DNA from 3 places in the Streptosporangium sp. NPDC003464 genome. Region 3 is predicted to be linked to each of the others. Evidence: riboswitches for the same ligand, from Rfam matches in the RefSeq annotation. Region 3 holds a riboswitch; each other region holds the start of a gene.
The links. A riboswitch is a leader RNA that binds a small molecule or an ion and turns the genes downstream of it on or off. The one in region 3 is predicted to bind cobalamin.
Positions count from the first base shown of each region.

Region 1 (3,266 bases), on a different contig from region 3:
AGCCGGAACAGCGCGGTCGGCGCGTTCCCGATCGCGACCACGGAGCCCTCCAGCCGGTCGCGCCACAGCTCCAGCGCGGCGGCGCTGCGGGTGGTGCCCAGCCGTGCGGCGAGCTCCGGCACGCCCGGCTCGCCCAGCGTGCAGATCACCTCGTTGCCGGCGGGCAGGCGGCGGCGGGTCACCCCGGAGGCGACCATCATCGCGTCGCACAGCACCGGCGCGCCCGCCCGCAGGGCCGCGCGCGCCGAGGCCACGACGCCGGGCGACCAGCCGAGGTCGGCGACCAGGTCGACCATCCCACAGGCGTGGATCATCCGGACCGCCACCTGGGCGACGTCCGGGGGCAGGCCGCTCAGATCCGTCTCGGCGCGGATGGTGGCGAAGGAGCGGCGGTAGATCTCCGCGCCGTCGCGGACGTAGTCGGTCACGATCCCCCTCTGGCGGCCGTCACCGCGGCCGTGGTCTCTTCGATGTCCGCACAGTTCAGGCTCCGGCCGTCGAGGTCCACGCGGTAGCCGTCGCCGGTGGCGACCACGTCCGCGACCCGCCCCCGGGGGCGACCGCAGCGCCTGTCGCAGCCCGCCCAGTGCACGGGGAGCGTACCGGTGCGCGGCCGGTCCGCCGCACGGGGGGCGACCGTCCCCGGCGTCCCGGCGGCCCCGTCCCCGGCGGGCACGGTGGCGCGGGCCGCGTCGGCCTGCACGTCGGCCAGGGATTTGGCGCAGCCGGGGCGGCCGGTGCAGGCCGTCACGCCGATCCACGGGGAGCCGGGGTCGGTGACCAGGCCGGCCTCCGTCAGCCGGGCGAGTGCCCGGGGGAGGTCCACGCGGGCCAGACCGGGCAGGACCACGCCCCGCCACGGCGTCAGCCGTACCCCGTCGGCGGAGGCCAGGCCGGCCAGGAGCTCCGCCTGGGCAGGGGTCAGCCGGCCCAGCGGCACCGCGACGCCCAGGGCCACCCGCCCGCCGGGCTGCCGGACGGCTCCCACCGGTCCCCCCGCCACGGCCGGCGGCGGGGTCCGGACGCGTTCCGCGGGCGGGCGGAGCCGTACCGGGCCGGCCCCTCCGGTCTCCAGGGCGGCGCGGACCCGGGCCGCGACCGGCTCCGCGCCGCCGGGCAGCTCGCCGATCCGCCAGGCGTGCACGCCCCGGGCGGCGAGCTCGGCCAGGAACGCCTCGGCCGCGGCGAGCAGGGCGGTGACCGCCGAGGTCACCGGCACGCGCAGGCCGCTGTCGGCGCCCGCGAGGACGAGGGCGGCCTCCTCCGGGCCGGTCGGCAGCATCCCGGCGTCGGGGCCGAGCCAGGCCACGTCCCCCCGGCCGTCGTCGAGGGCGAACAGGAACCGCCCCGGCAGGCCGGCCAGGCCGGGCCGGGCGCACAGCCGCCGGTCCAGCTCGGAGACCAGCGGGCCGACGTCGAGGATCCCCTCCGCGTCGCAGCCGGTCAGCGGGGAGGCCAGGACGTTGCGGATCCGTTCGTGGGTGGGCGAGGGCAGCAGCCCGGCCTCCGCCATGCGCGCCGCGAATCCGTCCCCCTCGCCGAGCCCGCGCACCTGGACGTTCGCACGGGAGGTCAGCTCGATGACGCCGGTGCCGTGGACGGCCGCCGCGTCGGCGAGTCCGCGCAGCTGGGAGGCCGTCAGCCGGCCGCCGGGGACGCGGATCCGCGCCAGGCCGCCGTCGGCCGCGGCATGCACCTGGAGCGCCCCGGGACATGCGTCGGGTCGCGATCGTCCGGAAAAGTCGCCAATGACCACGGAGAGGATGTTAAGCCAGTTTCTTGCAATGAACGGGGCTGCCGTAGTCTGATCGTTGGCGACGGCAAGGGAGGAAGCCGGTGTGAAACCGGCGCGGTCCCGCCACTGTGACCGGGGAGCGAACCCCACTCAGGCCACTGTCCGGAGACGGACGGGAAGGCCGGGGGGAGCATCGATCCGGGAGCCAGGAGACTCCAGCCGTCGTAGCCGACGACGACCCGGGGCGAGGACCCCGAGGGAGGAAGCCCTGTGCGCTTTTCGCCGTTCCCGGGCCACCCCGTGGCCCCGCCGAGCCGTACCACGCCGTCTCCGCGGGGGTGCGGCGCGTGATCCTCCTGCTCTCGACCTCCGACACCGACCTGCTCAGCGCCCGCGCGAGCGGCGCCGACTACCGGCTGGGCAACCCCGCCCGGCTCGCCGCGGCTGACCTGCCGCCCCTTCTCGACGGCGCCGACCTGGTGGTGGTCCGGCTGCTCGGCGGCCGCCGCGCCTGGGAGGAGGGCCTGGACGCCCTGCTCGCCGGGTCCCGGCCCGTCGTCGTGCTCGGCGGCGAGCAGGCGCCCGACGCCGAGCTGATGGAGCTGTCCACCGTTCCCGGCGGGGTCTGCGCCGAGGCGCACGCCTACCTCGCCCACGGCGGCCCGGCCAACCTCACCGAGCTCCACCGGTTCCTGTCCGACACCCTGCTGCTGACCGGGCACGGGTTCGCCGCGCCCGCCCCCACCCCCGCCTGGGGGGTGTTGGAGCGCGTGGCCCGCCGCGAGGACGGGCCGGTCATCGGCGTGCTCTACTACCGGGCCCACCACGTCGCCGGGAACACCGCGTTCGTGGAGACCCTCTGCTCGGCGGTCGAGGACGCGGGGGGCCGGGCGCTGCCCGTCTACTGCGCCTCGCTGCGCAGCGCGGAGCCCGGCCTGCTGGAGGTCCTCGGCACGGTGGACGCCCTGGTGGTGACCGTGCTCGCGGCCGGCGGCACCCGCCCGGCCACCGCGTCGGCCGGCGGCGACGACGAGGCCTGGGACGTCGGCGCGCTCGCCGGGCTGGACGTGCCGATCCTGCAGGGCCTGTGCCTGACGAGCAGCCGGTCCGCCTGGGAGGACAGCGACGACGGCCTGTCCCCGCTCGACGCGGCGACCCAGGTCGCGATCCCCGAGTTCGACGGCCGGATCATCACGGTGCCCTTCTCCTTCAAGGAGATCGACGACGACGGGCTGACCGTCTACGTCGCCGACCCGGAGCGGGCCTCCCGGGTGGCCGGCATCGCGGTACGGCACGCCGCGCTCCGGCACATCCCGGCCGGTGAGCGGCGGATCGTGCTGATGCTGTCGGCCTATCCCACCAAGCACTCCCGGATCGGCAACGCCGTCGGCCTGGACACCCCGGCGAGCCTGGTGCGGCTGCTGGCGGTGATGCGCGAGCGGGGCTACGACATCGGCGCCGAGGGCGAGCTGCCGGGCGTGACCGAGCAGGACGGCGACGCGCTGATCCACGCGCTGATCGCGGCCGGCGG
Region 1 covers NZ_JBSFPS010000247.1:2,979-6,244, forward strand. The annotation lists gene ACWDS7_RS37910 (precorrin-8X methylmutase) at 1-428, opposite strand, end outside; gene cobG (precorrin-3B synthase) at 425-1,756, opposite strand; cobalamin riboswitch at 1,780-1,968, shown strand; gene cobN (cobaltochelatase subunit CobN) at 2,083-3,266, shown strand, end outside.
Region 1: another riboswitch for cobalamin. It lies ahead of cobN (cobaltochelatase subunit CobN); the one in region 3 lies ahead of ACWDS7_RS42640 (ribonucleoside-diphosphate reductase subunit alpha).

Region 2 (3,266 bases), on a different contig from region 3:
CATCGGATCGGCCAGCGGGTTGCGCACCAGCGCCTGCAACGCCATCCCGCAGACCGACAACCCCGCGCCGATGACCCCGCACAGCAGCACACGCGGCAGCCGTACGTCCATGACGATGGTCTCCCGGACCGGAGCCCAGACCGGCTCGGCCAGCGCGGGATGGAGCCGGTGCAACAAGATGCCCCACACCTGCCCGGCGGGCAGGCTGATCGACCCGGCCGCGATCCCCGCCGTGGCCGCCCCGCCCAGCAACAGCGCGCACAACAGCAGCACCAGCGGGTACGGCAGGCCAGGGCGCCGCGCGAGAGGTGCGGTGGCTCGGGCGTCGGCGGTCCGGGAGACCTTGGTCAGCTCGCTCACTTGAACCGGCCGGCATGGATCTGCCGGGCCAGCGACTCCACCGCCGACGGCGCCCGGACCCCGAGCACGACCGACGACAGCGGCAGCACCGCGAACCGCTGCTCCTTGATCGCCGGCACGTCCGCGAGCGCCGGGTTCGACAGCAGGAACCTCTTCTTGTCGGCCACCGACTGGTCGCCGTAGTCGTAGATGACGATCCAGTCGGGCGCCCGCTCGGCGACCTGCTCGAACGACACGTCACCCCACGCCTTGTCCACGTCGGCGAACAGGTTCCGCGCGCCCGCCAGCGTGATGACGTCGTTGCCGACGCCCTTGCCGCCGGCGGTGAACGCGGTCTTGTCACCGCTGTCGTAGACGAACAGCTTGACCGGGCTCACCCCGGCGAGCTTCTCCTTGACCTGTGCCAGTGGCGCGCGCAGGCGGGTGATGAGGGAATCGGCCCGATCGCGCACACCGAAGATCGCGGCGACGTTGTGGATCTCCTGGTCCATCAGGTCCAGGGTCACCGGGCCGGTCGGGCAGTCCTCGATGTTGAGGTAGGTGTCGATCCCGGCCTTGCCCAGCGCGTCGCGGCTGCGGCCCTCCTTCTCGTCGAAGGTGCTGGAGAAGCCGCCGTAGACGAAGTCGGGCTCGGCAGCCAGCAGCGCCTCGTGAGAGGGGTACCCCTTGGCGAGCACCTTGATCCCGTTGTAGGCGGCCTGGTACTCGGGAAGGATCTTGTCATCGAGGTAGCCGGTGCCGATCATCGCCTGCTGCAGCCCCAGCGCCAGCATCACCTCGGTGGCGTGCTGGTTGAGCGAGACCGCCCGCCGCGGCGGGCGCTCGTACGTCGTCTTGACGCCGCAGTTGTCGATGGTGACCGGGAACCCCGCGACCGGTGCGGTGGACGCCGCGGCGGAGGCCTTGACCTCAGCGGGCGCGCCGCCGCAGCCGGCGAGGAGTACGGCGGAGAGCAGCAGGGACAAAGGGCGTCTGCCCGTCATGGATGGTTCCTCTCACGGAATCTGCACCATGGGGCGGTCCTGTCGGAAGGCGGCGGAAACCGGCCCGGGAGACGTCTCCGGGCACGCGTCGGCGCACCGGCCACGCGGCACCGCCGCGCGGCGCGCTGTTCATCGGCCCATCGGGCACGCCGACCCGCTCCTCTCCGGGGAGATCCGCCCCAGTTCTGTCGAGGAGGCGACCGCGTGAGTCTCCTGGCTCTCGGGTCGAGGCTCGTCCCCGCCTTCCCACCCCGGAGTGGGGCAGTGGCCGTATGGGGATCCGCTCGCCGATCACAGTGGCGGTACCGCGCCGGATTCACACCGGCTTCCTCGACCGCGCTCGCCTTTCCGTCATCATTACACGAAGCCATCAATTCACTGAATACCGGTGATGTGGTGAATCCCATTCGGAGCACCGCACGGTTCTTCTCAGCCGGTCAGCGCGACGGAGGCGCCCGTTCGACCGGCCTACCCTTACGACGGCGGTGTCCGCTCAGCGCACCGGCTGGCTAGAATCCCGCTGTGGATGGTTCGTCCGTGCCCGACCGGGTGCGGACGTCGTAAGAGGGAATCCGGTGGGAATCCGGGACTGCCCCGCAGCGGTGAGTGGGAACGACCGCCGTCATACGCACTGGGCCTGTGGCCTGGGAAGCGACGGTCAGTAGGTCACGCCTTGTTCAGGTGTGGTGCCCGCGAGTCCGAAGACCTGCCTTCCGCCCGTGCACCGACCGGTGCGCGGTGGTTCGCGGCCTCGTGGGAGGGCCTGGGACGCGCCCGCAGGACCTGCCTGCTGTGCGCTTCTTCCTCCTGCCCGGCCGCATCCTGGCAATAGCGAGGGAAGCTGCCATGACAACGACGACCCTCGGGTATCCGCGCATCGGCGCGCACCGAGAGCTCAAATTCGTCACCGAGGAGTACTGGGCCGGGCGCGTCGGCGAAGAGGAACTGCAGTCCACGGCCTCGACGCTGCGGCGGGCGGTGTGGACCGAGCTGCGGGACTCCGGCCTGGGGACGATCCCGTCGAACACCTTCTCCTTCTACGATCACGTGCTGGACACCAGCGTCATGGTCGACGCGGTCCCCGACCGGTACCGGGCGCTGTCCGGCCTGGAGCGGTATTTCGCGATGGCGCGCGGCACCGCAGACATCCCGGCGCTGGAGATGACCAAGTGGTTCGACACCAACTACCACTACATCGTCCCCGAGCTGTCCCTGGACGCCCGGTTCCGGCTCGCCGACGGCGCGCAGGCGAAGCCCGTGGCCGAGTACCTCGAGGCCAAGACCCTGGGGGTCGAGACCCGGCCGGTGCTGGTCGGCCCGCTGACCTACCTTCTGCTGGCCAAGGCCGCGCCGGGCTCGCCTGAGGGGTTCGTGCCGCTGGATCTGCTGGGCGCCCTGGTGGAGGTCTATGCCGAGCTGCTGGAGCGGCTCGCTGGAGCCGGCGCGCAGTGGGTGCAGCTGGACGAGCCGGCACTGGCCGGGGATCTCGGCGCGCGGGAGGTCGAAGCACTCGAGCGGGCCTACCGCCGCCTGGGCGGGCTGTCCAGCCGCCCGAAGATCCTGCTGGCCACCTACTTCGGCACCGTCGCGGCCGAGGCGTTGAAGGTGGTCGCCTCCACCGCGGTCGAGGCGATCGGGCTGGACTTCGTCACTCGCCCGGACACCCTGGAGGTGGCGGCCTCAGCGCGGAGGTCGCGGGTCTCCTACCGGGCCGCAGCCACCTCCGCCGTGGCTTCGGTCAGCCGCACCTCCAGGGCCGTGCTGTGCGTGCGTTCCTGCGCCAGCCGCTCCCCGGCGGCGACGGCCTCGGCCAGTGCGCGAGTCAGCTCGCCCTCGCGCGCCGCTAGGCGCTCGCCCTGCTCAGCAGCCGCTTGGCGCAGTCAGTCCGCCTCCGCGCGTAGCGTGTCGCGCTCGGCGCGGGCC
Region 2 covers NZ_JBSFPS010000316.1:1,908-5,173, forward strand. The annotation lists gene ACWDS7_RS42030 (FecCD family ABC transporter permease) at 1-360, opposite strand, end outside; gene ACWDS7_RS42035 (ABC transporter substrate-binding protein) at 357-1,343, opposite strand; cobalamin riboswitch at 1,530-1,723, opposite strand; cobalamin riboswitch at 1,854-2,071, shown strand; gene ACWDS7_RS42040 (hypothetical protein) at 2,190-3,266, shown strand, end outside; gene ACWDS7_RS42045 (hypothetical protein) at 3,224-3,266, opposite strand, start outside.
Region 2: another riboswitch for cobalamin. It lies ahead of ACWDS7_RS42035 (ABC transporter substrate-binding protein); the one in region 3 lies ahead of ACWDS7_RS42640 (ribonucleoside-diphosphate reductase subunit alpha).

Region 3 (3,266 bases):
GCGGGATGTGGACAAGCCTCGCAACCTGGCCAAGAGCGTCACAGTGGAGTAGAGCCCCCCTGAGCTGCCTGATGGCAGTAAGACCCCCCAATGTGTGACACAAAGTGACGTGTCTGTAACCTGAAGTATTGGGGGGTCTGGGGGAAGGGGCGCTTATGTACCGTAGGCGGTTCTTCGCGCTCGCCCTGGGGGTCATGGTCGCCGGCGGCTGCGGTGGCTGCGGCGGGGCGGCGGACCCCCGCGTGCCGCTGGCGGGACGGCTGACCGTCATCGCGCCCGCCGCCCGCGGGCAGGGCTGGGACCGGGCCGCCCGCGCGCTGGCCGCGGTGCTGACCGGCGACGGGCTGGCGCGGAAGGTCGAGGTGGGCAACTACCCGGGCAGCCTGGGCGCCGCCGCGCTGGGGGCGTTCGCCGCCGCCCACGACCCGTTCACGTACGCGGGCAGGCTGCTGCTCACCGGGATGCCGATGGTGGCCGGCGCGGAGATCGCCAACACCGCCTCCGTGGTGGAGTCCACCACCCCCCTGGCCCGCCTGGTCGGCGACTGGGCGGCCCTGGTCGTCCCGGAGAACTCCCGCCTGCGCACCTTCGAGAACCTCGCCGCGGTGCTCCGCCGCGACCCGGCCGGGCTGACGGTGGGCGGCCGGATGGAGGGCGGCTCCGACCACGTGCTCTACGGCATGATCGGCAAGTGCCTGGGGGTGGACACCCGGCTGCTGGACTACGCCGGCTACTCCAGCGGGGCCGAGGGTGTGCACGCCCTCCACGACGGCAGGGTGGCCGCGCTGCTGGGCTCCGCCCGCTCCTTCGTGCCCGAGATCGCCGAGGGCCGGCTGCGGCCGCTGGTGGTCTCCTCCGCCGAGCGGATCGACGGGATCGACGCCCCGACGCTGATGGAGCTGGACGTCCGGCTGGAGTACACCGACTGGTGCGGCGTGCTCGGCCCCCGCGGCATGAGTTCCGACGACAGGGACGTGGCCGTCGCCCTGTGCGACCGCGTCGACGCCTCGTCCCGCTGGCGGGCGATCTGTGCGGCCAACGGCTGGAACCGGGTCTATCTGAGCGGGGACGACTTCCGCCAGTGGCTCGTCACGGAGACGCGCCGGACCCGGGAGGTGCTCGACGAGCTCGGACTGCTGAGCACCATCGGCACAAGCTGTTGGGGTAGTTGCGTCCGGCAGCACTACATGTAGGATCCTGCTCGTTGCTGGTTCGCCCCTCTGGGGGTGAGGCAAGAGGGAACCCGGTGAGATTCCGGGACTGCCCCGCAGCGGTGAACGGGAACGAAAGCCGTCATGGAGCACTGGGCGCACCTGCCTGGGAAGCGACGGCCGGTAGGCATGCGCCAGACGCCCGTGAGTCCGAAGACCTGCCGGCGACGTGTGGAGAGGGAGCCGAGCCGGGCACCGAGGGACGCGTGGAGCGGCCCGGAGCGTGCCGGGTGAGGCGGACCCGACCACGGAGATCGTTCAGGGCCTCGAGGGAGGGCCCGCGTGATGAGGCGGTCCGGCGTGCCCGGGGCCGTTCTCTGACGCGTGCGCCCTTCCGGCGAGAGCCGTACGGGGAATTCGAGCGCGCGAGGGGTAGCACGTGACACAGACCTTGGTCGACGTCGCCAAGGAGACCGGCAACGGCCCGGTCGACCGCCGGCTGGCCATCGAGGAGGCCGCCGCCCGGGTGATCGCCGACCCGGAGAACTCCAAGATCGCCGCCGGGCTGCTGGCGGAGCTGATCGCCGAGGAGGCCGCCGGGCACGGCGTCCGGACCTTCTCCGAGTCCGTCGCCGCGACCCACGCGGCCGGGCTGATCCAGGACGGGCTGGCCGCCTTCGTGGCCGCCAACGCCGCGGCGCTGGACGCGCTGGTGGACGGGGCGGCCGACGGCCGGTTCGAGTACTTCGGGCTGCGCACGGTCTACGACCGCTACCTGCTGCGCCACCCGCAGACCCGCAAGGTCCTGGAGCGCCCGCAGCACTTCTTCCTCCGGGTGGCCTGTGGCCTGTCGGAGACGGTGGAGGAGGCCGGCGAGCTCTACGCGCTCATGTCCACCCTGTCCTACCTGCCGAGCTCGCCCACCCTGTTCAACTCCGGCTCGCGCAGGCCCCAGCTGTCGTCCTGCTTCCTGCTCGACTCGCCCCGTGACGAGCTGGAGGCGATCTACGAGCGCTACGGGCAGGTCGCGCGGCTGTCGAAGTACGCCGGCGGGATCGGCATCTCCTGGACCCGGGTCCGCTCGCGGGGTTCGCTGATCCGGGGCACCAACGGCCACTCCAACGGCATCGTGCCGTGGCTGCGCACGCTGGACTCCAGCGTCGCCGCGGTCAACCAGGGCGGCCGCCGCAAGGGCGCGGCCTGCGTCTACCTGGAGACCTGGCACGCCGACATCGAGGAGTTCCTCGAACTGCGTGACAACACCGGCGAGGAGGCCCGCCGCACGCACAACCTGAACCTGGCCAACTGGATCCCCGACGAGTTCATGCGCCGGGTCGAGGCCGACGGCATGTGGTCGCTGTTCGACCCCAAGGAGGTCCCGCACCTCACCGACCTGTACGGCGCCGCCTTCGACGAGGCCTACCGGGCCGCCGAGGCCGAGGGCCGCTCCGTCAAGCAGATCCCGGCCCGGTCCCTGTACGGCCGGATGATGCGCACCCTGGCCCAGACCGGCAACGGCTGGATGACCTTCAAGGACGCCGCCAACCGGACCTCCAACCAGACGGCCCGCCCGGAGAACGTCATCCACCTGTCGAACCTCTGCACCGAGATCCTGGAGGTCACCAACGACGCCGAGACGGCCGTCTGCAACCTGGGCTCGATCAACCTCGCCGCCCACCTGGCCGGTCAGGACGTCGACTGGCCGCGGCTGCGCCGGACCGTCCGCACCGCCGTGCGGTTCCTGGACCGGACCATCGACCTGGGCTTCTACCCGACCCCGGAGGCCGAGGCGGCCAACCGGAAGTGGCGGCCGATCGGCCTGGGCGTGATGGGCCTGGCGGATGTGTTCTTCACGCTGCGGCTGCCGTTCGACTCCCCGCAGGCGCTGGAGCTGTCCACCCGCATCTCCGAAGAGATCGCGCTGGCCGCCTACGGCACCTCCGCGGACCTGGCCGTCGAGCGGGGGCGCCACCCCTCCTACGACGAGACCAGGGCCGCCGGCGGCGTGCTCCACCCCGACCACTACGGGGCCGGCGGCTCGCCGGAGTGGACGCGCCTCAGGGAGCGGATCGCCGAGACCGGCCTCCGCAACTCGTTGATGATCGCGATCGCGCC
Region 3 covers NZ_JBSFPS010000327.1:4,352-7,617, reverse strand. The annotation lists gene glmS (glutamine--fructose-6-phosphate transaminase (isomerizing)) at 1-52, shown strand, start outside; gene ACWDS7_RS42645 (Bug family tripartite tricarboxylate transporter substrate binding protein) at 156-1,193, shown strand; cobalamin riboswitch at 1,192-1,391, shown strand; gene ACWDS7_RS42640 (ribonucleoside-diphosphate reductase subunit alpha) at 1,591-3,266, shown strand, end outside.